Regions from separate parts of the Pseudomonas sp. NPDC078416 genome, predicted to be linked through region 1. Evidence: predicted binding sites of a transcription regulator. Region 1 holds the regulator's gene; the other holds the start of a gene.
What was found. The regulator FliA, encoded in region 1, starts transcription of late flagellar genes. The targets are predictions, from matches to a motif close to CTAAAGTTTNNNNNNNNNNNGCCGNTAA.

Region 1 (11,497 bases):
CCGTTCGGCGCGGGCCCACGGAGCGTCGTCGGAGTGAGGGAATCCCGACGGAGGAGGGACCTAGCCAGGAGCAGGCACCCTTGGTTACTTGGGGTGCTTTTCCAAGTAACTCGCCGAAGGCGAAACATCTGCCCCCAGGCAGATTCCATCAATAGACCAGACACTGCATTTCTGTCGCCAGCCACAATTCTGAATGCTGGCACTCTGATATTTTCACCCAATCCCAAATGTTGGACCCCTTCTTGCAATAACCCCGATACAACGCTTCGGCGTCAAAAGATTGATTTAACGCGCAGGTGCCCATCAGTGGAACGCTCTCAGATAATCTCCCACGCCAGAACCGGATTGATCGGCCTGGGCCGTGGCCAGCTCGGCGTACCGCTGCTGCTCCTCGTCATGCTCGCCATGATGATGCTGCCCATGCCGCCGTTCCTTCTGGACGTCTTCTTCACCTTCAACATCGCCCTGTCCATCGTCGTCCTGCTCGTCTGTATCTACGCCCTGCGGCCCCTCGACTTCTCCGTCTTCCCGACCATCCTCCTCGTCGCCACCCTGTTGCGACTGGCCCTCAACGTCGCCTCCACCCGCGTCGTCATGCTCCACGGCCAGGACGGCCATGCCGCCGCCGGTAAAGTCATCCAGGCGTTCGGTGAAGTCGTCATCGGCGGCAACTACGTCGTCGGTGTCGTCGTCTTCGCTATCCTCATGATCATCAACTTCGTCGTGGTAACCAAAGGTGCCGGCCGCATCTCCGAGGTGAGCGCGCGTTTCACCCTCGACGCCATGCCCGGCAAACAAATGGCCATCGACGCCGACCTCAACGCCGGCCTCATCGACCAGCCCGAAGCCAAACGCCGTCGCCTTGAAGTCGCCCAGGAAGCCGAGTTCTACGGCTCCATGGACGGTGCCAGCAAGTTCGTCCGCGGTGACGCCATCGCCGGCCTGCTGATCCTCTTCATCAACCTCATCGGCGGCGTACTGGTCGGGGTCCTGCAGCACAGCATGAGCTTTGGCGACGCCGCCAAGGTCTACGCGCTATTGACCATCGGTGACGGTTTGGTGGCGCAATTGCCATCACTGCTGCTGTCCACCGCGGCCGCGATCATGGTGACCCGTGCGTCCGGTTCGGAAGAAATGGGCAAACTGGTGGGCCGCCAGATGTTTGCCTCCCACAAGGCGCTCGCGGTATCGGCCGGGATCATGATTGTCATGGGCCTGGTCCCGGGCATGCCGCACTTCTCCTTCATCAGCCTCGGTCTGGTGGCTGCCGGTGGCGCCTACCTGCTGTGGAAGAAACAGACCCAGGTCAAGCTGGCCGCCGTGCAGGAGGTCAAGCGTCAGCAAGAGCTGCTGCCATCGCCGACCCGCGCACAGGAATCCAAGGAACTGGGCTGGGACGACGTCACTCCGATCGACATGATCGGCCTGGAAGTGGGCTACCGCCTGATTCCGCTGGTGGACCGCAACCAGGGTGGTCAACTGCTGGCGCGGATCAAGGGCGTGCGCAAGAAGCTCTCCCAGGAGTTGGGCTTCCTCATGCCGACCGTGCACATCCGCGACAACCTCGACCTTGCGCCCAGCGCCTACCGCCTGACGCTGATGGGCGTGACTCTGGCCGAAGCCGAGATCTACCCCGACCGCGAACTGGCCATCAACCCCGGCCAGGTATTTGGCAGCCTCAACGGCATCACTGCCAAAGACCCGGCGTTTGGTCTGGAGGCCGTGTGGATCGAAATCAGCCAGCGCGCCCAGGCGCAATCCCTCGGGTACACCGTGGTAGACGCCAGCACCGTGGTGGCGACCCACTTGAACCAGATTCTCTACAAGCACTCTCATGAACTGATCGGCCACGAGGAAGTCCAGCAATTGATGACCCTGCTGGCCAAGGGATCGCCAAAACTGGCGGAAGAACTGGTCCCGGGCGTGCTGTCGCTGTCGGCCCTGCTGAAGGTGCTGCAGGCGCTGCTCGCCGAACAGGTGCCGGTTCGCGATATCCGCTCCATCGCCGAAGCCATCGCCAACAACGCTGCGCGTAGTCAAGATACTGCCGCGCTGGTGGCTGCCGTACGGGTCGGATTGTCCCGCGCAATCGTCCAAAGCATTGTCGGCATTGAGCCGGAGCTGCCTGTGATCACCCTTGAGCCAAGGTTGGAACAGATATTGCTAAATAGTCTGCAGAAGGCAGGTCAGGGTCAGGAAGAAGGCGTTCTCCTCGAACCGAGCATGGCTGAGAAACTTCAGCGCTCGTTGATCGAAGCGGCGCAGCGTCAGGAGATGCAGGGGCAGCCGGTTATTTTGTTGGTCGCAGGTCCGGTTCGCGCCATGTTGTCCCGCTTTGGACGGTTGGCTGTACCGAATATGCATGTTTTGGCTTACCAGGAAATTCCTGACAATAAGCAAGTCACCATCGTAGCGACTGTCGGGCCTAACGGCTGAGGTAGTGAGTCATGCAAGTTAAGCGTTTTTTCGCCGCCGATATGCGACAAGCCATGAAACTGGTTCGCGATGAGCTGGGCGCTGAAGCCGCCATCATCGGGAACCGGCGGATCGCCGGCGGCGTGGAACTGACCGCCGCCCTGGATTACAAGCTGTCTGCGCTGGCCCCGCGTGTGCCGAACATCGAACTCGAAGAAGAGCTGCGCAAGACCCAGTCGCGCATCGTCACCGCTCAGGCTGAGCTGACCCACCGCAGCGAGCTGGACACTGTCGCCAATCGCCAGTTGTTCGTTGGCCTGGCGATGGATGACAGCAAGCAGATCGAGCCAACGCTGGAAGAACCGTTCCGCCCGTCGATCCACGCCGCTGTGGCCGCCGAGCGTGCAGAACGCAACGCCGAGCCTGCTGTTGGCGACCGCGCCTACGAAGCGATGCGCTCCGAATTGAACGGCCTGCGCGAACTGCTGGAAGTCCAGCTGGGCTCGCTGGCCTGGAATCAACTGCAAGGCAGCCGTCCGCAGCAGGCCAATCTGTGGCGCCGTCTGCAACGTGTTGGCCTCTCCGGCCCGCTGTCCCGCGATCTGCTGGCGATGGTCCCGGAATCCGGCGATCAGGCCCACACCTGGCGCATGCTGCTGGCCCATCTGGCCCGCATGATTGCCACGCCGGACGTCGAGCCACTGGAAGAGGGCGGTGTGATTGCCATGGTCGGTCCTGCCGGCATGGGCAAAACCACCACGCTGGCTAAACTGGCGGCCCGATATGTGTTGAAATACGGCGCGCAAAATATCGCGCTGGTGAGCATGGACAGTTTCCGCATTGGCGCCCAGGAACAGCTGAAGACGCTGGGCCGGATCCTCAATGTACCGGTCACCCACGTCGACCCGGGCCAGTCCCTGGCACAGGCGCTGGAGCCGCTGCTGCGCAAGCGCGTGGTGTTGATCGACACCGCCGGCCTGCAAGCCAGCGATCCGGCACTGCGTCTGCAACTGGAAACCCTCGCCGGACGTGGCATCAAGGCGCGCAACTACCTGGTGCTGGCGACAACCAGCCAGAAGCAGGTGCTGTCAGCGGCCTACCACAGTTACAAACGTTGCGGCCTGGCCGGGTGCATCCTGACCAAGCTCGACGAAACGGCCAGCCTGGGCGAAGTGCTCAGTCTGGCCGTGACACACGAACTGCCTGTGGCCTATCTCACCGATGGCCCACGGATACCGGATGATCTGCATTTGCCGCGTCGGCACCAATTGGTGAGCCGGGCTGTCAGCGTGCAGATGCAGGAGGAGCCTAGCGAGGAAGCGATGGCGGATATGTTTGCGGATCTTTATCACAGCACCGGCAAGCGCGCGGGCTAGGTAGAGAAAATGACAGTGGAATTTTCCTGCATCGATGGTCTGCCAGGCATTGTTCAGGCACTGAACGTGCAGCCCGACATGTGGCTTAGGTCTAAGCAAGACAAGGTAAACAATTAACATGGGCAGCATGCATCCCGTACAGGTTATCGCGGTGACCGGTGGCAAAGGTGGCGTAGGCAAGACCAACGTTTCAGTGAATCTTTCACTGGCACTGGCCGAGCTGGGACGTCGCGTCATGTTGCTGGACGCCGATCTGGGTCTGGCCAACGTCGACGTATTGTTGGGTCTGACCCCCAAACGCACCCTGGCTGACGTCATCGAAGGGCGGTGCGAGCTGCGCGATGTCCTGCTGCAGGGACCGGGCGGTGTGCGCATCGTGCCGGCGGCATCGGGCACCCAGAGCATGGTCCACCTGACCCCGGCGCAGCATGCCGGGCTGATTCAGGCGTTCAGTGACATCGGCGACAACCTCGATGTGCTGGTCATCGATACCGCCGCCGGCATCGGCGAGTCGGTGGTGAGCTTTGTCCGCGCCGCCCAGGAAGTGCTGCTGGTGGTGTGCGACGAGCCCACGTCGATCACCGACGCCTACGCCCTGATCAAATTGCTCAACCGCGATTACGGCATGAACCGCTTCCGCGTCCTGGCCAACATGGCCCAGAGCCCGCAGGAAGGGCGCAACCTCTTCGCCAAGCTGACCAAAGTCACCGACCGTTTTCTCGACGTGGCCCTGCAGTATGTGGGCGCCGTGCCGTACGACGAATGCGTACGCAAGGCCGTGCAGAAACAGCGCGCCGTGTACGAAGCGTTTCCGCGTTCCAAATGTGCCCTGGCGTTCAAGGCCATCGCGCAGAAAGTCGACACCTGGCCGCTGCCGGCGAACCCGCGCGGTCACCTGGAATTTTTCGTAGAACGCCTCGTGCATCACACCAGCGCAGGGCCCGTCTCATGACAGCAAGTGGCTATCGCATGTACAGCAAATCGTCCAAAGACTCCCAGTATGAGCTGATCGAGCGTTATGCCCCGCTGGTCAAACGAATCGCCTACCACTTGCTGGCGCGTCTGCCGGCCAGCGTGCAGGTCGAGGACTTGATCCAGGCGGGCATGATTGGCTTGCTCGAAGTCTCGACCAAATACGACTCCACCAAAGGGGCCAGCTTCGAGACGTACGCGGGTATTCGTATCCGTGGCGCAATGCTCGACGAAGTGCGCAAGGGGGACTGGGCACCGCGCTCGGTTCACCGCAACACGCGCATGGTCAGTGACGCGATTCGATCAATCGAAGCAAAAACCGGCCGTGACGCTAAAGATCACGAGGTTGCTGCCGAACTTGAAATGAGTCTCGACGATTACTACGGGATTTTGAACGATACCCTGGGCAGCCGCCTGTTCAGTTTCGACGACCTGTTGCAGGACGGCGAACACGAAGGGCTGCACGAGGACGGCGCGAGCCAGTCCCTCGAACCGTCGCGGGATCTGGAAGACGAGCGCTTTCAGGCTGCGCTGGCCGAGGCCATTGCCAACTTGCCCGAACGTGAACGCCTGGTGCTGTCGCTGTACTACGACGAAGAGCTGAACCTCAAGGAAATCGGTGAGGTCCTGGGTGTCAGCGAGTCGCGGGTCAGCCAGTTGCACAGCCAATGCGCGGCGCGGTTGCGCGGTCGTCTTGGCGAGTGGCGCGCACGTTCATGAATCAGGCGCAGGCCGAGAGGCCTGCGTGTTTTGCTTGTAAGACCGGCTGTGCAAGACGTTGAGCGGGAAGCAGAAGAGACACGGCAGGAGTCGGTCGAACCGGGTCGTAGATGATCCGGTTTCGCTGCGCTCGTCCCGGTCGATTTCAATCCCTCTTTCTGTTCGGAGCCGGTATTGATTGAACGCGCGTTCAGGTGCTGAACGCGTTAAAGACTGCTTGGAGGTCGAATTGGACAAGAACATGAAAATCCTCATCGTTGATGACTTCTCAACGATGCGGCGGATCATAAAAAACCTGTTGCGTGACCTTGGGTTCACCAACACGGCCGAAGCAGATGACGGACTCACCGCATTGCCGATGCTGCAAAGCGGCGCCTTTGACTTCCTCGTCACCGACTGGAACATGCCGGGCATGTCCGGCATTGACCTGTTGCGTCAGGTACGTGCCGACGAGCGTCTGCGCAGCCTGCCGGTGCTGATGGTCACTGCCGAAGCCAAGCGCGAGCAGATCATCGAAGCCGCTCAGGCCGGTGTGAACGGCTACGTGGTGAAGCCGTTCACTGCGCAAGTGCTCAAAGAGAAAATCGAAAAGATATTCGAGCGCGTCAATAGCTGATGTCCGCTGCGAGGGCGCTATGGATTCCAAAGATTCGACAATGGGTGACTTTGAGTCAACCCTGAAGAAACACGCACAAGAGCTGGTCGCGAGCCTTGAAAAAGGCAAGTTCGGCGACGCTGTGCAACTGATCCATGAGCTTAACCAGACCCGCGACCGCGGCCTGTATCAGGAAGTCGGCAAACTGACGCGCGAGCTGCACAGCGCGATCGTCAACTTCCAGATCGACCCGAACATGCCGCAGGCCGAGGAGGTCTCCCAGATCACCGACGCCACCGAACGGCTGTCGTACGTGGTCAGGCTGACCGAAAACGCGGCCAACCGGACCATGGACCTGGTGGAGCTGAGCACGCCGCTGATGCACGGGCTCACTGATGATGCCAAGTCGTTGAGCGCCGATTGGGGACGCTTCATGCGCCGCGAGATCAGCGCCGAAGAGTTTCGTGATCTGGCCCGCCGTGTCGATGTGTTCCTGACCCGCAGCGAGAAGGAGACCACCGAGGTCTCTGCGCATCTCAACGACATTCTGCTGGCGCAGGATTACCAGGACCTCACCGGTCAAGTGATCAAGCGCGTGACCACACTGGTCACGGAAGTCGAGCGCAACCTGCTCAAGCTGGTGCTCATGGCGAGCCAGGTGGACCGCTTCGCGGGCATCGAGCACGACCAGGAAGTGTTCCGTCAGCAAAAAGAACAAGAAAAACTTCACTCCAAGGGTGAAGGTCCGCAGATTCATGCCGATAAACGTGAAGACGTTGTATCCGGACAGGATGATGTTGACGATCTGCTATCCAGCCTCGGATTCTGATTCGGTCATTCTTATTCGGACTTCAGGTTTTCTGTGAAAGTGGCTGCTGGACCCGCGCGCCAATGCTTCGACGAAAGCAAGGCGCGCAGGCCGTCAGTGCAGCCTCCGGATCGGTTTGACGGTTAATTTTAGGAGCACCCCCCAATGAGCTTCGGCGCCGATGAAGAAATCCTTCAGGATTTTCTGGTAGAGGCCGGCGAGATTCTCGAGCTGTTGTCAGAGCAGTTGGTCGAGCTGGAAAGCCGGCCGGACGATGCGGACCTGCTCAATGCAATTTTTCGCGGTTTTCACACTGTAAAAGGGGGCGCCGGCTTCCTCCAGCTCAACGAGCTGGTTGAATGCTGTCACATCGCCGAGAACGTGTTCGACATCCTGCGCAAGGGTGAACGCCGCGTCGACTCGGAGCTCATGGACGTGGTGCTTGAAGCACTCGACACCGTCAACAGCATGTTCGGTCAGGTGCGCGAGCGTTCCAGCGTCACCCCGGCCACGCCTGAATTGCTGGCCGCGCTGTCTCGCCTGGCTGAGCCGGCATCGGCAGAAGAAATTGCGGCGGCACCGGTAGTTGAAGAACCGGTCGCTGAAGCACCGTCCGAAGACATCACAGACCTTGAATTCGAACAGCTTCTGGATTCGCTGAACGCCGTCAAGGCGCAAGCGGCAGGGGCGCCTGCGCCTGTTGCTGCTGCACCGGCACCCGTCGCCGCAGCACCGGCGGCCGCGGTTTCCGCTGCACCGGCCGGCACCGCGGCCAGCGATGAAATCACCGACGCCGAATTCGAATCACTCCTCGATCAGCTGCATGGCAAAGGCCAGTTCGCCGTCGATGCTGTGCAACCGCCTGCCGCTGTAACGCCGCCGGCCGCTGCGACGCCGTCTGCCGCACCGGCCAGTGACGAAATCACAGACGACGAATTCGAGTCGCTGCTGGATCAGTTGCACGGCAAAGGCTCTTTCTCGCCGGAGGCCGTTGGCGCTGCTGCACCTGCTGCTCCTGCTGCCGCTGCACCTGCCGCGCCGGTTGCGCCCGCCGCCCCGTCGAAAGCCGCTGCCTCGGACGAAATCACCGATAACGAATTCGAAGACTTGCTCGATCAGTTGCACGGCAAAGGCAAGTTTGAACCTGCGGTGGCTGCCGCAGCACCTGCCGCAGCACCTGCTGCACCGGCCAATAAGCCTGAGCCCGCCGCCAAAGCCGAACCGGCCAAAGCAGCGCCTGCTGCGGCGGCCCCGGCCAAAGCGGCTCCTGCTTCTGCTCCAGCCCCGGCCCGCGCTGCTGCTCCGGCGGCCAGTGAAAAGCCGCCGACCGAAGCGGAAACCACCGTGCGTGTCGACACCGCGCGGCTGGACGAAATCATGAACATGGTCGGCGAACTGGTGCTGGTGCGTAACCGCCTCGTGCGTCTGGGCGCCAACAGCGCCGACGAAGCCATGTCCAAGGCCGTCTCCAACCTGGACGTGGTCACCGCTGACCTGCAGACCGCGGTCATGAAGACCCGCATGCAGCCGATCAAGAAAGTGTTCGGTCGCTTCCCGCGACTGGTTCGCGATCTGGCGCGTCAGCTGAAGAAAGAAATCAGCCTTGAACTGGTGGGTGAAGAAACCGACCTGGACAAGAACCTTGTCGAAGCCCTGGCCGATCCGCTGGTCCACTTGGTGCGCAACGCGGTCGACCACGGTATCGAGTCGCCTGAAGAGCGCGAGGCGTCGGGCAAGCCCCGCAACGGTCGTGTGATTCTGGCGGCCGAACAGGAAGGCGATCACATCCTGCTGTCGATTTCCGATGACGGTAAAGGCATGGACCCTGCGGTCCTGCGTGCGATCGCGGTCAAGCGCGGCGTGATGGACAAGGACGCAGCGGATCGCCTCAGCGACACCGATTGCTACAACCTGATCTTCGCCCCGGGCTTCTCGACCAAGACCGAGATTTCCGATGTGTCCGGGCGTGGCGTAGGGATGGACGTGGTGAAAACCAAGATCGCCCAGCTCAACGGCTCGATCAGCATCGATTCCACCAAAGGCCTGGGTTCGAAGATCATCATCAAGGTGCCGCTGACCCTGGCGATCATGCCGACGCTGATGGTCATGCTCGGCAACCAGGCCTTCGCGTTCCCGCTGGTCAACGTCAACGAGATTTTCCACCTGGACCTGTCGACCACCAACGTCGTCGACGGTCAGGAAGTGGTCATCGTGCGCGACAAGGCGCTGCCACTGTTCTACCTCAAGCGCTGGCTGGTCAGCTCGGCCGCCCACGAGGAGCAACGCGAGGGTCACGTGGTAATCCTGTCGGTGGGCACGCAACGCATCGGCTTTGTCGTCGATCAGTTGGTGGGCCAGGAAGAAGTGGTGATCAAGCCGCTGGGCAAAATGCTGCAAGGCACGCCAGGCATGTCGGGGGCCACCATCACCGGTGACGGTCGTATCGCACTGATTCTCGATGTCCCGAGCATGCTCAAGCGCTATGCGGCACGACGGATGGGTTAAGCAGGATCGGCTTCGGCAGGGCGGCTTGCGATGTCTGTAGGGGCCTTGCGATGTTCTGTAGGACCGGCTTTAGCCGGGAAGGGGCCGGTGTGGACACCGTGAATTTTGCGGTGTGACAACTGACGTGTTCCCGGCTAAAGCCGGTCCCACTAACGGCATGCGGAGGGCGCCTTGCGAGGTTTTTCAGTGGGACCGGCTTCAGCCGGGAAGAGGGCAGGGTGAACACCCTTGATTTTTCGGTGTGATACCCGACGCTTTCCCGGCTAAAGCCGGTCCTGCAGGTATAGGTCCTACAGGTCCCGCGGGTCCTGTTTAACGCGCGAAAACCGGTCCCACTGGCCTGTCCCGCATCGCCAATGTGACCCAAGCTACGTGATTAAGGGCGCGCCGACCTTCAGGGTGGCGCGCGCTCTTTGGAGTGTTTATGGCAGTCAAGGTTCTCGTCGTGGACGATTCGGGTTTTTTCCGACGTCGTGTCTCGGAAATTCTCTCTTCGGATCCCACGATCCAGGTGGTCGGTACTGCCACCAATGGCAAGGAAGCCATTGAACAAGCCCTGGCCCTCAAGCCCGACGTGATCACCATGGACTACGAAATGCCGATGATGGATGGCATTACCGCGGTCCGTCACATCATGCAGCGTTGCCCGACCCCGGTGTTGATGTTCTCCTCCCTGACCCACGAAGGCGCCCGGGTCACTCTCGATGCGCTGGACGCCGGGGCGGTGGATTTCCTGCCGAAAAATTTCGAAGACATCTCGCGCAACCCCGAGAAAGTCAAACAGATGCTGTGCGAAAAAGTGCACAGCATCTCCCGCAGCAACCGTCGTTTCAGCGGTTATGGCAGCACGCCTTCTGCTACCTCGGCACCCGCGCCCTCTGCTGCGCCCGCTGCACCGCGCAGCACGTCTGCCGCACCAAGCCCCTCACGTCCGGCGCCAGCGCCAGCACGTTCGCCCGCTCCGGCGTCGCAGCATCATGCACCGGCGGCCTCTCACCACGCGCCAACCTCAGGTGCGCCCAAGCGCAAGGCCTACAAACTGGTGGCGATCGGCACGTCCACCGGTGGCCCGGTGGCCTTGCAGCGGGTGCTGACCCAACTGCCGGCCAACTTCCCGGCGCCCATCGTGCTGATCCAGCACATGCCGGCCGCCTTCACCAAGGCCTTCGCCGAACGCCTCGACAAGCTGTGCCGCATCAGCGTCAAGGAAGCCGAAGACGGCGACATCCTGCGTCCCGGTCTTGCACTGCTGGCCCCGGGTGGGAAGCAGATGATGGTTGATGGTCGCGGCGCGGTGAAAATCCTGCCGGGTGACGAGCGCCTGAACTACAAGCCCTGCGTGGACATCACTTTTGGCTCGGCGGCAAAATCCTACAGCGACAAAGTCCTCGCGGTCGTCCTCACCGGGATGGGCGCCGACGGCCGTGAAGGCGCGCGTCTGCTCAAGCAGAGCGGCAGCCAGATCTGGGCGCAGGACGAAGCCAGCTGCGTGATCTACGGCATGCCCATGGCGATCGTCAAAGCCGAACTGGCCGACGCCGTTTACAGCCTCGACGACATCGGGCGCCACTTGGTGGAGGCCTGCAGCTGATGGATGTCTTGACGCTCATAGGGATCATTCTGGCGTTCGTCGCGATCATTGGCGGCAACTTCCTCGAAGGCGGGCACCTGGGCGCATTGCTCAACGGCCCGGCTGCCTTGATCGTCCTTGGCGGTACGCTGGCGGCCTGCCTGCTGCAGACGCCCATGAGCGCGTTCAAGCGGGCGATGCAGATCTTCATCTGGATTCTGTTTCCGCCACGCATCGATCTGGCCGGCGGCATTGATCGCGTCGTGTCCTGGAGCCTCACCGCGCGCAAGGAGGGCCTGCTCGGACTTGAAGCCGTGGCGGACTCGGAACCCGATGCCTATTCGCGCAAAGGCCTGCAACTGCTGGTGGACGGCGCTGAGCCTGCGGCCATTCGCGGCATTCTGGAAGTGGATTTCATCACCCAGGAAAGCCGCGACATCCAGGCGGCAAAAGTCTACGAAAGCATGGGCGGCTACGCGCCAACCGTCGGCATCATCGGCGCGGTCATGGGCCTGATCCACGTAATGGGCAACCTC
Region 2 (11,497 bases), 160 kb from region 1:
GTTCCGAGCCGGGCACGCTCGGCAGCGCAGAGCTCTACAACGAGAAGCTGGGCGAAGTGGAACACCAGATCCGTCAGGAAATGAGCCGCTACCGTGCGCCGCCTGATCATGAATGGACCGTTCCGGCCGCGCATTACTTCATGATGGGCGACAACCGCGACAACTCGAACGACAGCCGTTACTGGGATGACCCCAATATTCCCAAGGACGAGCTGGGAATGGTTCCCGACAAGAACATCGTCGGCAAGGCCTTCGCGGTCTGGATGAGCTGGCCTGAACCCAAGCTCAGCCACTTTCCGAACTTCTCGCGAGTCGGTCTGATCAAGTAATCGATGCGGCGCTGCCACTGGCAGCGCCGTATGTCATTCAGGGCCATGTTGCGTGGTCGATCTTGCAGGTGACAGGGAAGGGCTACTCTTGAAAGCGATCATGACGTCTGCCGGTCCGCAAAAAGGCCTGTCGTTCATCGGCTGGCTGGTGTTGCTGGCGATTTTGGCCTTCGCCGGGAGCGCTGCCGCCAAGATCGTGCCGCACTACATGGACTACCTGTCGATGAAGAAAATCATCGAAAGTGCCGGCACTGACCGCACGGCAGACATCACCAACGCCGGTGACCTTTACGCCTACGTGGCCAAAGGCATGCAGGTTAATAACATTCGGGATTTGGATTTGAACAAGGCGTTAACTGTGACGACGGCGAACAACAGGTTCCTCGCCCATTTGAACTACGAAAAACGTGAGTCACTGATCCAGAACATCGATCTGGTGGTCAAGTTCGACCACGAATTCAGCGTGGGTAAACCGTGAGCGTTTCATTGAGTCGCCTGGAGCGTCAGCTCGGCTATACCTTCAAGGATCAGGAACTGATGATCCTGGCCCTGACCCACCGAAGCTTTGCCGGACGCAACAACGAGCGTCTGGAATTCCTGGGTGATGCCATTCTTAACTTCGTCGCCGGCGAAGCGCTGTTCGAGCGTTTCCCCCAGGCCCGCGAAGGTCAGTTGTCCCGTCTGCGCGCCCGGCTGGTGAAAGGCGAGACCTTGGCCCTGCTGGCCCGCGGTTTCGATCTGGGCGAGTACCTGCGCCTGGGCTCGGGTGAGCTGAAGAGCGGCGGCTTTCGCCGTGAGTCGATTCTGGCCGATGCGCTGGAAGCCCTGATCGGTGCGATCTACCTCGACGCCGGCATGGACATGGCAAGGGATCGCGTGCTCGCCTGGCTAGCCAGCGAGTTCGAAACCCTGACGCTTGTCGACACCAACAAAGACCCCAAAACACGGCTGCAGGAATTCCTACAGTCACGCGCCTGTGATCTGCCCCGCTATGAAGTGGTGGATATTCAGGGCGAGCCGCATTGCCGAATTTTTTTCGTCGAATGCGAGATCTCTTTATTGAATGAAAAAAGCCGGGGACAAGGCGTCAGCCGTCGCATTGCCGAACAGGTAGCAGCGGCCGCAGCCCTTATCGCCCTGGGTGTGGAGAATGGCAATGACTGATTCACCTGCAACACGCTGTGGCTATGTTGCCATTGTTGGCCGGCCAAACGTGGGCAAGTCGACGCTGCTGAACCACATCCTTGGCCAGAAACTGGCGATCACCTCGCGCAAGCCGCAGACGACCCGGCACAACATGCTCGGCATCAAGACCGAGGGCGCCGTACAGGCGGTTTACGTCGATACGCCCGGCATGCACAAAAACAGCGACAAAGCGCTTAACCGTTACATGAACAAGACCGCTTCGGCAGCGTTGAAAGACGTCGACGTGGTGATCTTCGTGGTCGACCGCACCAAGTGGACCGAAGAAGACCAGATGGTCCTCGAGCGCGTGCAGTACGTGACCGGCCCGTTGATCGTGGCCTTGAACAAGACCGACCGCATCGAAGACAAGAGCGCGCTGATGCCGCATTTGTCCTGGCTGCAGGAGCAACTGCCGAACGCCCAGATCATCCCGATCTCGGCGCAGCAGGGGCATAACCTGGAAGCGCTGGAAAAGGTCATCGCCGATCATCTGCCGGAGAACGAGCACTTCTTCCCGGAAGATCAGATCACCGACCGCAGCAGCCGTTTTCTCGCAGCGGAACTGGTGCGCGAGAAGATCATGCGTCAGCTCGGCGCCGAGCTGCCGTATCAGATCACTGTCGAGATCGAACAATTCAAGCAGCAGGGCAAGACGCTGCATATCCACGCGCTGATCCTGGTCGAGCGCGACGGGCAGAAGAAAATCATCATTGGCGACAAGGGCGAGCGCATCAAGCGCATCGGCTCGGATGCGCGCCGTGACATGGAAGTGCTGTTCGACTCCAAGGTCATGCTCAATCTGTGGGTCAAGGTCAAAGGCGGCTGGTCAGATGACGAGCGCGCGTTGCGCTCGCTGGGTTACGGCGACTTGTAACACGGCGGTCGGCACCGCTGCTCTGTGTCACGTAACACTGTGGGAGTGAGTTTGCTCACGAAGACGGCGATTCAGCCGCTGAAGATTTAGCGGATGGACCCGGTTTTTGTGAGCAACCTCACTCCCACAGTCGTTTCAGATGCCTGTTCGGCCGCGTTCTTTCATCGAGATAGCCATGTCACAGACACCTCCCGTCGGTCAGCTCGCCTATGTGTTGCACAGCCGTGCGTACCGCGAAAACAGCGCGCTGGTCGACTTCATCACCCCGCAGGGTCGTTTGCGCGCGGTGTTGCGCAGCGCGCGGGGGAAGGCGGGAACGATGGCGCGGCCGTTTGTGCCGCTGGAAGTCGAGTTTCGCGGGCGGGGCGAGCTGAAGAACGTGGGGCGGATGGAAGGCGCCGGCGTCGCCACGTGGCTGGAAGGCGATGCGCTGTTCAGCGGTCTTTACCTCAATGAGCTGCTTATTCGCCTGCTGCCTGCCGAAGACCCGCACCCGGGCGTGTTCGAACACTATGCTGCAACGCTTGTTGCGTTGGCCGAAGGGCGCGCTCTGGAACCGCTGCTGCGCTCGTTCGAGTGGCGGCTGCTGGACGATCTCGGCTACGGCTTTGCGCTGGACGCGGACATCAACGGCGATCCACTGGCCAGCGACGGCATGTACCGGCTTCAGGTGGACGCAGGCCTTGAGCGGGTTTATCTGTTTCAGCCAGGATTGTTTCAGGGCGCCGAATTGCAGGCGATGTCTGAAGCGGACTGGAGTTCGCCGGGCGCGCTGTCGGCGGCCAAGCGTCTAATGCGCCAGGCCCTGGCGGTGCATCTGGGCGGGCGCCCGCTGGTCAGCCGTGAATTGTTTCGCAAACTCTAGCGTCCTGCGGCGCAAACCTAGAAAATCCTTCCTCGCTTGCGCAATCAGCCGCCACTGGCTGGCACCGCTTCAGTTATCAGGAGAACCCCGTGACCCATAGCACCCGCATTCTGCTCGGCGTGAACATCGACCACGTTGCTACCCTGCGCCAGGCCCGAGGGACGCGCTATCCCGATCCGGTCAAGGCAGCGCTGGATGCTGAAGAAGCAGGCGCCGATGGCATCACCGTGCATTTGCGTGAGGACCGTCGGCACATTCAGGAGCGCGATGTGTTGCTGCTCAAAGACGTGCTGCAAACGCGCATGAACTTCGAGATGGGCGTCACCGAAGCGATGATGGCATTCGCCGAGCGCATCCGGCCTGCGCACATTTGCCTGGTGCCGGAAACCCGTCAGGAATTGACCACCGAGGGCGGGCTGGATGTGGCCGGTCAGGAAGCGCGCATCAAGGCAGCGGTTGAACGGTTGTCGGCCATCGGCAGCGAAGTGTCGTTGTTCATCGACGCCGATGAGCGCCAGATTGCAGCGTCGGCCCGGGTCGGCGCGCCGGCCATCGAACTGCATACGGGCCGTTATGCCGATGCCGAAACCCCGGCGGAAGTGGCCGAAGAGCTCAAGCGCATTGCCGACGGCGTCGCCTTTGGGTTGGCCCAGGGCCTGATCGTCAACGCCGGCCATGGTTTGCACTATCACAACGTTGAAGCCGTCGCGGCGATCAAGGGCATCAACGAGTTGAACATCGGCCACGCGCTGGTGGCCCATGCGCTGTTCGTCGGCTTCAAGTCGGCGGTGTCGGAGATGAAGGCGTTGATTCTGGCGGCGGCAGCGAAGGCCTGAGGCGATCTTGTAGGAGCGCGCTTGCCCGCGATTGCGGTTTATCAGGTTAGTTTTCAGTCACTGACAATGCAATCGCGGGCAAGCGCGCTCCTACAGGTAATGCGTCGGCAGTTATATCTGCGGTGTTGTCATGTTTGATCGGCGCGCGGTGGCGACTTTCAGCAGTTAAGGCTTGCGCCCGACAATCACCGCACGCCGCGGCGCTGGCAGTCCTTCCACGGTTTTGCTGTGGTCTGCCGGATCGAGGAAGTCACTCAACGACTGAAAGCGCATCCAGTCGGTGCCGCGTTGTTCTTCAACCGTGGTGGTGCTGACGTCGACGCAGCGTACATCCACGAAACCCGCGCGGCGCAGCCACAGCTCCAGTGCCGGCACTGACGGCAGAAACCACACGTTGCGCATCTGTGAGTAGCGGTCTTCCGGCACCAGCACCTGATTGGCGTCGCCTTCAACTACCATGGTTTCCAGTACCAGCTCGCCACCTTTGACCAGGCAATCCTTCAGCGCCAGAAGGTGGTCGATCGGCGACTTGCGGTGATAGAGCACGCCCATGGAAAACACTGTGTCGAATCCTTCCAGCCGCGCCGGCAAATCTTCCAGCGTGAACGGCAGATGCCACGCCGGCAGATCCGGCAGGTAACGGTGCATGGCCTGGAACTGGCAGAAGAACAGCCAGTTGGGGTCAACGCCAATGACGCTGTCGGCCCCAGCGCCCAACATGCGCCACTGGTAATAACCGTTGCCGCAGCCCACATCCAGAACGCGCTTGCCTTTCAGATCAAGGTGCGGCGAGACCCGCGACCATTTCCAGTCCGAGCGCCATTCGGTGTCGACATGCACGCCGAACACCTCAAACGGCCCCTTACGCCACGGCGACAGGCCCATTAGTGCGGCGCGGGTCTGCTCGCGGGTGGCGTCGTCGCAGTCGGCGTCGAGGATGAAGTCGTCCTTGAGCTCGATGCGGCTGGGCGTCAGGCCAGGCAAGGCATTCAGCGCGCCTTGCCAGCGTTCGAGGTCGCCGTGGCCCTTTTCCATCTTCGCGTCGAGTTGTGCCTGCAGGCCTTGGGCCCAGGCATACAGTGGCGTGCCCGCCAGACGGCGAACCAGAGGAGCGAGATCAATCATGGTAGGGCAATCAACGAGGCGAAATTAAGGCACTGGAACCAAGGCACGACTTTGCTGAAACCAGCGGCAAGCAAGCGTTCGCGGTGCTGCTCAAGGCTGTCGGGCTTCATTACGTTTTCGATCGCGCTGCGTTTCTGCGCGATCTCCAGTTCGCTGTAACCGTTGGCGCGCTTGAAGGCGACGTGCAGATCGGTGAGCAGCGCGTGCTCTTCGGTGTCATCAAAGCGCAGTTTCTCCGACAGGATCAGCGCACCGCCGGGCAGCAGCGACTGGCGGATTCGAGTCAACAGGGTCACGCGTTGTTCGGGGGCGATGAATTGCAGGGTGAAGTTCAGGGCGACCACCGAAGCCGGCTCAAACGCTAGATTCAAGATATCGCTTTCGATGACCTCCACCGGCAGCAGCTCCTGGTACATCGAGTCCTGAGCGTTCAGGTATTCCCGGCAGCGCTCGACCATGGCCGATGAGTTGTCGATGGCAATCACCCGGCAGTCTTCAGTGCGCACGTGTCTGCGCAACGCCTGAGTGACGGCGCCCAGCGAACTGCCCAGGTCATAGAGTACGCTGTGGGGCTGGGCGAACTGCGCCGCGAGGACTCCGAGGTTTTCGACGATGGTCGGGTAGCCCGGCACCGAGCGCTTGATCATGTCCGGGAACACCCGCACCACGTCTTCGTTGAAGGCGAAGTCGGGCACCTGGGGCAGCGGCTGGGCGAATAGGCGGTCGGGTTCTGGGCTCACGGCGATTCCGGGGGGACAAGGCGAAAAGTGCGGCATTTTAGCCAATTCCAGCCCTTGGCTGGAACCTCATCTCATCGCTCGTGTGCCGACCGTGCCCCCGCCGCTGAAAAGCCGCGCCCGGTTACGGGTGCGCTGCCAGGACTCAAGCCATGCAATCAGTACTTCCAGCTTACCGATGCGGTGAGGTTGCGTGGATCGCCGAAGTTGCTCTGGTTGTAGCGCAGGCTCTGTTGGTATTTCTCGTTGGTGAGGTTGTTGAGGTTGAGCTGGGTGCTCCAGTGCTGATCGATGTCGTAGCGGGTCATCAGGCCGATGAGCGCGTAGGCGTCCTGGCGGGCGGCCGGCGAGTCGTCGTTCTGAGTCTTGCTCTGCCAGCTCAGGCTGCCGCCGACCTTGACCTTCGGTGCCATCGGCAACTGGTAGGTCATCGACGACGTCAGGGCGTGGCGGGGGATGAATTTGCGCGCACGACTGTCGTTGTCGTCCGTGATGTACACGTAGGTGTAGCCGCCGTTGACTTGCAGGCCTGGCGCCACTTCGCCCGACGCTTCCAGCTCCAGGCCGCTGCTGTCGTAGGACATCGCCTCGTACACATAGCCGCCCAGGCTGGCGTCATAGGTCGAACTGCCCGGCACGTTGTCCTGCTTGGCATGGAACACCGCTGCGCTGACGTTGAGCTTCTTGTCCAGCAACTGACCTTTGATGCCCGCTTCGTAGCTTTTGCCTTCAAGCGGGTCGAGCACCCGGCCTTGGCCGTCGAGGTAATACTGCGGATTGAAGACTTCGGTGTAACTGGCGTACAGCGCGTATTCGGGGGTCAGGTCGTAGACGATACCGGCATACGGCGTGACTTTGCCGTGAATGCGTACCTCCCGCGCCGAACCGTAGTTGTCGCCATTGCTGTCCGCGCTGAGCATGCGTGCGCCCGTGATCACATGCAGGTCGTCAGTCAGGCTGAAACGCGCGCCGGCGTAAACGCTCTTCTGGCGATCGGTGTAGTTCGACGTCGCAGCGGGTAACGCGGCGGCGTAGGTCGGCCGCGGCAGGTAGCCGTGCAGGGCATCTTCAAGGCTCACAGGCGAGTAGTTGAGGACGTCACCGTACTGCGAGGATTCGCGATTGCGCTGGCGTGCAGCGTTCGCCCCCAGCGTGAGTTGATGTTCTTGACCGCCCAGCGTGAACGGCCCGCTCAGCGAGTAGTCGCCACTGAGTTCGAGGTTCTTGTCTTTGTATTTGGAGCCCAGCCCGGTGTAACCGGTGGGTGAGGTGCTGTCGCCGTACATGTAGAACATCTCGGTGTCTTCGCGGTGCTCGGCGCCGGCGACGGTCAGCTTCGACTTCCAGTCGTTGGCGAAGGTGTGCTCCCACTCGGCAAACGCACGTTGCGTGTGAACGTCCCAATGCACCCACGGCTGGGAAATATTGGCGTGGGTGCTGCTGTAATGAATAGCGTTGCCATTGCCGTCGACCAGCGGCAGTGCGCCCCAGCTTGAGCCATTGGCGTTGGTTTTCTGGTCTTCGTAACCAAGGGTCAGCGTGTCGCTGTCGCTCAGGTCGAACGCCAGCAGACCGCTGAAGATGTTCTTCTCGCGGGAGTAACGATCGAGGTATGAGTTGCCGTTTTCGTTGGCGTAGATGACGCGCCCGCGCACGTTGCCCGAGTCGGTCAGGGGGCCGGAGACGTCGATGTCCACCCGGCGTTTGTCCCAGGAACCGGCGGTCACATCGATCTTTGCCTGAGGGTCGTAAGTCGGGCGTTTACGGATGAAGTTGACCGTGGCCGAGGGGTTGCCGGCCCCGGACATCAAGCCGTTGGCGCCGTGAACGATATCCACCTGTTCGTAGGGCGCCAGGTCGATGTCGCCCACCAGCAACCCATTGGTCATGGGCATGGCCGTGCCGTCGTACTGGAAGTTGTTGATGTCGAAACCGCGGGCGGTGAAGTAGGTGCGGTCTGTTTCGACTTTCTGCACATTGACGCCGGGGGTGCTGGTCAATACGTCGCGGATGCTGTTTAGCTTGAAGTCATCCATTTGCTCGCGCTTGATGTTGGTCACACCCTGCGGTGTTTCTTGGTTGGTCAGGTCCAGCCGAGTGGTAGTGCTGCTGGGTTTGCCCTGGTATCCCTGCGGGTTGCCGGTGTCGCCGTAGGTGGCGGTTGACGTCACGTCAGTAGCTGGCAGGCTGAGCGCTGTCTCTTCTGCATTCGCTGTGTTGAGCACGCTCAGGGCAATTAACGAAAGGGCCTTTGGGCAAAAGGAGATCGAGTGACGCATGGCGGGCAAAGCTCCGGCGAATGTAACAAATGATGATGGTTCTCAATTATCGTCAAGTTGTAATTGAGAATCAATGTCATTTGTTAATGTTCACCCCACAGCATTAAAGCTTTGGCCCCGTCAGTCGAAACACCATAATTCGCAACCCATTTCATTACCTGGCACAGGGAACCGTGGCATGCATGCGTTCAAGGCGGTGTACGAGTCCATCGAGCGGCAGTTTTTCGATTCTTTGACCAAGAAGCTGTCGAGCCTTTTTCTGATGGTGGTGGTGAGTGCCGTGGTGTACTGGGTGGCCGTGAGCCTGCGCGCGGACATTCTTCTGCAGTTGCGCAGCGCGCAGTTGCCGGCGGGGACGCTCAGCGTTATCGAGGGCAAACTCGATGTGCTGAGCAATGCCATTCTGGGCAGCACGCTGTTTACCCTGTGTCTGGTCAGCTTCATGGTCTGGTATTTCCGGCACTTGATCGTGCGGCCGGTGACCCAGATGACCCTGGCATTGGAAGGCATTGCCAATGGCGAGGGCGACCTGTCCAAGGACTTGCCGCTGCTGACCCACGATGAAATTCGCGTGCTGGCGAGCACCTGCAACCGGTTCCTGGCCAAGCAGCGGGAGATCATCAGCAGCGTTCAGGCGTTGACCGTGCACATTGCCGTGGAGTCCGCGCGCTCGCTGAAAAACATCAGCGATTCCAGTGACAGCGCGACCCATCAGGCGCGCTTCGCCAAGGAAGTCATGGAGCAGAGCAACGACGCAGTGGGGCGGATTGCCGAGGTGTCCCGGCAGACTCAGGGCATTTCCGGGACCACCGCGCAGAACCTCAGCATGGCCCGCGACTCCTACACCGAATTGCTGGAAGTGACCGGCAACATCAGTGAGATTTCCACCAGCCTGAATGAGTTCGGCACTCTGGTTTCGGCGTTGAACCAACGCTCATCGAGCATCAAATCCATCGTCGGATTGATTCAGCAGATTTCGTCCCAGACCAACCTTCTGGCGCTCAACGCAGCGATCGAGGCGGCGCGTGCGGGGGAGAGCGGGCGTGGTTTCGCGGTGGTGGCCGACGAAGTCCGGACCCTGGCCCAGAACGTCAGCCGCGCCACCGAGGACATTTCCCAGAACATCGACGCCATGTTGCTGGAAGTGAGCTCGACCCACGAGCAAACCACTCAGATCAGCCACAGCGCCCGGGAGACCCAGAAAGTGGTCGAGCGCGCGTCAGGGCATTTCGAGAGCATGATCGGCGACTTCGAATCCACCCACACCAAGCTGGAAGACATCGCCTCGCACATCCAGCAGTTCGCCGATAGCAACACCGGCATCAACGACCGCGTCACGCAGATCCATGCGGACAGCCAGTCCATCGACCAGCGCATGCAGCATTCGGCCACCGCCACCCGCGATCTGTCGGGTGTGGCGGAAAAGGTCCAGGCGCTGCTGGGCCGCTTTGTCCTCGGGCATGGCGCGCTGGACGCTGGCATTACCCGCGCCAGTCATTGCCGCGACCGGCTCCAGGTGCGCCTGGCCGCGCTGCAACGTGAGGGGGTCAACCTGTTTGATCAGAACTACAAACTGATTCCCGGTACCGATCCCAAGCAATACACGACCAGCTACTCCGAGCGCTTCGCGCAGATCTGTCAGGAGGAGTGCGACGCGTTGACCAAAGGCACGCTGGGGGGCAAGGTCACTTTCATCGTCGACAGCAAGGGTTACTGCCCGGTGAACAACAGCTGGGTGTCGAAAAAACCTACGGGCGATCGGGCTATTGACCTGCCGGTGTGCCGGAACAAGCGCATGTTCGCTGACCCCATCGGCCTGCGCGCAGCGGCTAACAAACAGCGTTTTCTACTGCAAACCTACCTGCGCGACACCGGCGAAATCATGACCGAGATCGACGTGCCGTTCTTCTTCGACGGTCGTCACTGGGGCAACTTGCGCATGGGCTTCGATGCGGCGCAGTTACTGGCTGAATGACAGAGGCCCACGCCGGTGCTCAGCGACTGATTAGCCTTCCCCGGCAAGGGCGTTTCTGCGCGCTCGGCCGTGGGATGAGCGAGCGATCAGTTCACCGTGATGACGCAATCGAAGGTGCGTTCTGGCGTCACCTCCGGCGCCCAAGGCTGTCGATAGACCATCATGAGGTGGCCCGTGCCCGGGTTGGCGGCTCGGTAGCGCCAGACCGACTGACCGCCTTCACCGACCAATCCGACGTCTTTGGAGGCATTGAACACCTCCGGCCCGAGGCTGCCGAGTATCGACGGCGCGGGATTTTGCACCAGCCAGCGGTTACCTGTGGTGGGATTGCTGGGCAGCATCAGCATGAGCGTCTGGCCGGTTTTCAGGGTGAGGGGGCAGTCTTGCTGATCGTCCAGGGAAACGATTTGTTTGGGCGTCTGGGCGCAGGCGGCAAGCAGGGTGAGGCTGAGCGGGACGAGCAGGCGGGCAGGGGTCATGAGGGCTCCGGTCATAGGCAACATGAGGGGAGGATAACCGAAGATGCTGAAACCCTGCAGGTGCTCACCCGGATGGGTACCAAGCTGGCATGTGGCGCGGATCGAATTGTAGGAGCGCGCTTGCCCGCGAAGACGTAGGCACGAACGACGAATATGCGTCGGATCAGCCGGCCTCTTCGCGGGCAAGCGCGCTCCTACAAGTTCTGCGCTAGCGCAGCGCTGACGTTCGGCGTTGGCCGGTCGTTGCCGCTGCGCAGTCGCGGAGGCGCGAAGGCTGTGCTTAAAACAATATCTTCGCCACATCCGCAAAGCGCTTGGCGAAGTGCGCGGTGATGCCTTCTTTCAGGTAATCCGGCAGTTCTTCGAAGTTGCCGCGGTTGGCTTCCGGCAGGATCAGCTCGTAGATCTTCTGCCGACGCGCCGCGATCACCTTCTCCCGCACGCCGCCGATGGGCAGTACGTGCCCGGTCAGGGTCAGTTCGCCGGTCATGGCCACGCCTTTTTTCGGCGCCTGGTTACGCGCCAGCGACAGCAGCGCGCTGGCCATGGTCACACCGGCACTTGGTCCGTCTTTCGGCGTCGCACCTTCTGGCACGTGAAGGTGAACGAAGGCTTCGTCGAAGAAGCTTTTATCGCCGCCAAACTTCGCCAGATTGGAGCTGACGTAGCTGTAGGCGATTTCGGCAGATTCCTTCATCACATCGCCCAGTTGACCGGTGAGCTTGAAGCCGCGGTTGAGCGTATGAATACGCGTCGCTTCGATGGGCAATGTCGCGCCGCCCATGCTGGTCCAGGCCAGGCCGGTGATCACGC

Region 2: a site for FliA is predicted at 8,334-8,361, ahead of ACQKEN_RS07525 (methyl-accepting chemotaxis protein). Genes of this name have one in related genera too.

Annotation. Positions count from the first base shown of each region.
Region 1 is NZ_JBNNGV010000004.1:4,813-16,309, forward strand. It holds gene flhA (flagellar biosynthesis protein FlhA) at 307-2,436, shown strand; gene flhF (flagellar biosynthesis protein FlhF) at 2,448-3,791, shown strand; gene fleN (flagellar synthesis regulator FleN) at 3,910-4,743, shown strand; gene fliA (RNA polymerase sigma factor FliA) at 4,740-5,483, shown strand; gene ACQKEN_RS06810 (chemotaxis response regulator CheY) at 5,725-6,099, shown strand; gene ACQKEN_RS06815 (protein phosphatase CheZ) at 6,119-6,907, shown strand; gene ACQKEN_RS06820 (chemotaxis protein CheA) at 7,052-9,391, shown strand; gene ACQKEN_RS06825 (protein-glutamate methylesterase/protein-glutamine glutaminase) at 9,816-10,982, shown strand; gene ACQKEN_RS06830 (flagellar motor protein) at 10,982-11,497, shown strand, end outside.
Region 2 is NZ_JBNNGV010000004.1:167,353-178,849, forward strand. It holds gene lepB (signal peptidase I) at 1-329, shown strand, start outside; gene ACQKEN_RS07485 (DUF4845 domain-containing protein) at 430-807, shown strand; gene rnc (ribonuclease III) at 804-1,493, shown strand; gene era (GTPase Era) at 1,486-2,388, shown strand; gene recO (DNA repair protein RecO) at 2,564-3,253, shown strand; gene pdxJ (pyridoxine 5'-phosphate synthase) at 3,343-4,089, shown strand; gene cmoB (tRNA 5-methoxyuridine(34)/uridine 5-oxyacetic acid(34) synthase CmoB) at 4,255-5,214, opposite strand; gene cmoA (carboxy-S-adenosyl-L-methionine synthase CmoA) at 5,211-5,990, opposite strand; gene ACQKEN_RS07520 (TonB-dependent siderophore receptor) at 6,110-8,230, opposite strand; gene ACQKEN_RS07525 (methyl-accepting chemotaxis protein) at 8,409-10,205, shown strand; gene ACQKEN_RS07530 (protease inhibitor I42 family protein) at 10,292-10,684, opposite strand; gene lon (endopeptidase La) at 10,965-11,497, opposite strand, start outside.